2 regions of the Nocardiopsis sp. L17-MgMaSL7 genome follow, and region 1 is predicted to be linked to the other one. Evidence: riboswitches for the same ligand, from Rfam matches in the RefSeq annotation. Region 1 holds a riboswitch; the other holds the start of a gene.
The links. Region 1 has a riboswitch for cobalamin ahead of BDW27_RS13880 (CoA-acylating methylmalonate-semialdehyde dehydrogenase). Riboswitches for the same ligand answer to the same signal wherever they lie in the genome.

Region 2: linked by a shared signal. The riboswitch ahead of metE (5-methyltetrahydropteroyltriglutamate--homocysteine S-methyltransferase) and the one ahead of BDW27_RS13880 (CoA-acylating methylmalonate-semialdehyde dehydrogenase) in region 1 are both predicted to bind cobalamin.

Annotation. Positions count from the first base shown of each region.
Region 1 is NZ_QGTF01000007.1:67,299-69,492, reverse strand. It holds gene BDW27_RS13880 (CoA-acylating methylmalonate-semialdehyde dehydrogenase) at 1-1,107, opposite strand, end outside; cobalamin riboswitch at 1,135-1,255, opposite strand; gene BDW27_RS13875 (MFS transporter) at 1,405-2,194, shown strand, end outside.
Region 2 is NZ_QGTF01000001.1:87,838-90,031, forward strand. It holds gene metE (5-methyltetrahydropteroyltriglutamate--homocysteine S-methyltransferase) at 1-1,122, opposite strand, end outside; cobalamin riboswitch at 1,278-1,460, opposite strand; gene BDW27_RS00415 (polysaccharide deacetylase family protein) at 1,710-2,194, shown strand, end outside.

The sequences.
Region 1 (2,194 bases):
GGAGGCGCCGGTGAAGAAGCCGTCCTCGTGGCCCTTGACCTTGAGTCCGCGGCCGTCGACCACCAGTTCGGCGCCCTCCTCCACCCCCAGCCCCACGTAGGCGTCCACGCGGTCCAGGGCGTCCCTGGACACCAGGGGCCCGAAGTCGGCCTCGGGGTCGTCCGAGGCGCCCACGGTGAGCCCGGCGATGCGCTCGGTGAGCTTGGCGACGAGGGCGTCGGCGGTCTCCTCGCCCACGGGGACGGCCACGGAGATGGCCATGCAGCGCTCACCGGCGGACCCGTACCCCGCGCCGATCAGGGCGTCGGCGACCTGGTCGAGGTCGGCGTCGGGCATGACGATCATGTGGTTCTTGGCCCCGCCGAAGCACTGGGCGCGTTTGCCGTGCGCGGTGGCCGTGGAGTACACGTACTCGGCGATCGGGGTGGAGCCGACGAAGCCCACGGCGGCCACACGGGGGTCGGTGAGCAGGGTGTCCACCGTCTCCTTGTCGCCGTTGACCACGTTGAGCACGCCCGGCGGCAGGCCCGCCTCCAGGAAGAGTTCGGCCAGGCGGAGCGGGACCGAGGGGTCGCGCTCCGAGGGCTTGAGGATGAAGGCGTTCCCGCAGGCCAGGGCGGGCGCGGCCTTCCAGAGCGGGATCATCGCCGGGAAGTTGAACGGGGTGATGCCCGCGACCACGCCCAGGGGCTGGCGCAGGGAGTGGACGTCGATCCCGGACCCGGCGTTGTCGGTGAACTCGCCCTTGATCAGGTGCGGGATGCCCGCCGCGAACTCCACCACCTCCAGTCCGCGCTGGAGGTCGCCGTGCGCGTCGGCGACGGTCTTGCCGTGCTCGGCGGACAGGGCCCGGGCGAGGGACTCGCGTTCGGGTTCGACCAGCTGGAGGAATTTGAGCAGGACCCGCGCCCTGCGCTGGGGGCTCCAGGAACCCCATTCGACCTGCGCCCGCTCGGCGTCGGCGATGACCGCCTCGGTCTCCGCCCGGTCCGCAAGGGGGACCCTCGCCTGGACCTGGCCGGTGCTGGGGTCGTACACGTCGCCGAAGCGGCCGCTCCGCCCCGGGACGTTGGTGCCATGCACGAAATGCGTCAGCTCGCTGACCATGCGTGTTCGCTCCATCCTCGTGGACCACACGAATCTCCGGCCGCGAGCGGTGGCCTGACTTCCGGGTGTTCTGCCCGGTCACAGTGGCGGGACCGCGCTGGATTCGCACCAGCTTCCCCGCTCCGCGGCTCCCTCACCATATAGTTGGACGTCCTACTAAATCCAGCCCCCTCGCGCTCCCGATCCCCCGCGCATCCCCCGGATGTGGCAGGGGAGCGGCGGGTTAGCGTGGGGCCGTGTGCCGGTGCCCCGCTCGGGAACCGCCCGATACACCGGCGTGCGGAAGGCCGGTCCCCCATGTCCGACTCCACGACCCGGGCGTCGGCGGCACCGCTCGGCGGTCGCTTCTGGGCCTTCTGGTCCGCGTCCCTGGCCTCGAACCTGAGCGACGGCGTGGCGATGATCGCCGTGCCCTGGCTGGCCTCCTCCCTGGCCCCCGACAGCGCGGCCCTGGTGGCCGCCGTCGCCACCGCCGGGCGGCTGCCCTGGCTCCTCCTGGCGCTCCCCGCGGGCGTGCTCGTGGACCGCCTGCCCCGGTTCACCCTGATGGTCTCCGCCAACACGCTGCGACTGCTGCTGTGGGCGCTGCTGGCCCTCGTGGTGTTCTCCGGCTCGGCCTCGGTCCCCCTGCTCGCGGCCTTCGCGTTCTGCTTCGGCGCCCTGGAGGTCTGTTACGACACCGCCGCCGAGACCACCGTGACCGCGCTCGTGCCCCGGGAGTCGTTGGAGCGCGCCAACGGGCACGTCCGCTCCGGGGCGATCGTGGCGCAGGAGTTCGCCGGGCGCCCGCTGGGGGGATTCGTGCTGACCCTGGGCCTGTTCGTGCCGTTCCTGTTCAACATCGTCGCGCTGCTGGTGTCGGTGGTCGCGCTCCTGAGGGTCCGCGCGACCTCCCCCGCACCCGTCGGCGCCGGACTCGCGGAGGGCCCCGCTCCCAGAGCACCGAGCGGACCGCGCGGGGTGTGGGCGGACGTGGCCGAGGGCGTGCGGGCCCTGTGGGACCAGCCGCTGCTGCGCGCGGTGGCGGTCATCGCGGTGTTCGTGAACACCGCCTACGCGACCCTGCTCTCCACCCAGGTGCTGTTCG
Region 2 (2,194 bases), on a different contig from region 1:
GGCCACCTCCGCCGCCTTCTGCTTGGCGAAGGCCAGGGCCGCGCGCAGCTCGGGGGCGAGCGAGGTCTCGGCGTCCAGGTCGATCGGCACGTGCAGCAGCGAGCAGGAGGTGCTCACGGTCAGCTCGTCGGTGAGGGCGAGCAGGGTGCCCAGTTCCGCCACGGCGGCGGGCAGGTCCGTGCGCCACACGTTGCGGCCGTCGACGACGCCGGCGACCAGGCGGGTGGAGCCCAGGCCGGAGACGGCGGCCAGGTCCTCGACGCCCTCGGAGTCGGTGACGAGGTCGAGGCCGACGGCCTCCACCGGGGAGTCCTTGAGCACGCGCAGGGCGGCGGCGCCGATGGAGCCGAAGTAGGTGGAGACGAGGAGGGAGGGACGGTCGGTGAGGGCGCCCAGGCGCTGGTAGACGCGCTCCAGGTGGCCGACGGCGGCGCGGCCCTCGTCGGTGGCCAGGATCGGCTCGTCGAGCTGGACCTCGGAGGCCCCCGCGGCCCTGAGGTCGGCCAGGAGCCGGGCGTAGGCGTCCAGGAGCTGGTCGAGGAGCTCGATGGGCTCCCAGCCCTCGGGAGCGTCGTCGGCGGCCTTGGCCAGCAGGAGGAAGGTCAGCGGTCCGACCAGCACGGGGCGGGTCTGGAAACCGGCCTCGGAGGCCTCGCGGAACTCGGTGACGGGCTTGTCACCGACCAGGCGCGGCCGGGTGCTGGGAGAGAGCTCCGGGACGAGGTAGTGGTAGTTGGTGTCGAACCACTTGGTCATCTCCAGGGGCGGGGCGCCCTGCTCGCCCCGGGCGAGCGCGAAGTAGCGGCGCAGCTGCTCGTCCCGCTCCTCGGCCTGGGCCGGGGAGGAGAAGCGGGCGGGAACGAGGTCGAACAGGACCGCTGTGTCCAGGACCTGGTCGTAGAAGGAGAAGGTGTTGGACGGCAGGTCGTCCACGCCGGCCTCCCGCAGCTGGGCGTAGACGCCCAGGCGGAGTTCGGAGGCGACGGTGTCGAGCTCGGCGGCGGTGGTGTCGCCCTTCCAGTAGGACTCACTGGCACGCTTGAGTTCGCGGTCGGGGCCGATGCGCGGGTACCCGTGCACGGTGGAACGCACGGACGGCCCGGAGGCCGGGGTGCTGGGCATGGAGCTTCTCTCCCTCGTCGAAAGCCGGGTACCGGCCGCGAGGCGAGCGAGGACGCGGACACACCGAGGAACGCCTCGCGGCGCATGGCTGTCTCCGCCCTCGGCCCTCCCTCGGGGCACGGGACCACCGACGGCGCGGGCGCGCCGCCGGGCGGAGGCAGGTCTTCGGACTCGTGGGCTCCTCCGGCGCTACCGCCGGGCCTCCTACTGGTCGCCGCTTCCCGGTTTCCGACTTTTCCGGTCGGATCACCAGTGCTTATGACGACGTTCGTTCCCACTCACCGCTGCGGGGCAGTCCCGGACTCGCACCGGGTTCCCTCTTTCGACACGCAACGCCCGCCCCGGAGGGGTTCCGGGGTGACCAAGGGTGGAGCGTGTACCTTCCACGGGTGCAAGTATAGGGAGCGCCCCCTCCGCCCATGCACTCGGCGTGGCCCTTGCCCACTCGGCGTGAACCCGCGCCGGGACCCCGGCATCAGAACCGACAATCAGCGTTACGTGGGGGAGCGCTCCCCCTCCTCCCCCACGAACGTTCGTCTGACGATGAACGTGGAGAACCCCAGGTGAAGCAGCAAGACCGGCAGACCATGGCTCCCGACCAGCCCCTCCTCACGGTCGCGATCGCGATGGTCGTCCTTCTGGGGCTGGTGCTGTCGGCGTCCCGACCACCCGGCCTGTTGGAGGACAGTGCTCTGGCGGACAGCGACGGCGCTCAGTCGGCCGAGGACGGGGATCGGCTCCCGGCCACAGGCGAATTCGACCAACTGACCACGGTCTCCCCCGACGCGGTTCCCGGAACGGAGGAGGTCACTCTCGCCTATGAGGGTGGGGCGGACGTCTCCGTCACCTACCCGTCCATCCCGAACGCCGGTCCGCTGTCCGACTTCCTGGACCGCACCCTGACCGCCCAGGTCCACGCGTTCGAGGCGGCCAACCCCGGGGCGCGCGCGTTCCTCGGTGAGTGGGGGCTGACCGCGGCCGAGGACGGGATCGTCGGTGTGCGGATGACCACCACCGAGACGGACTCCGAGGAGACCCGGGAGGGCCACAGCACCTACTGGTACGAGGTCGA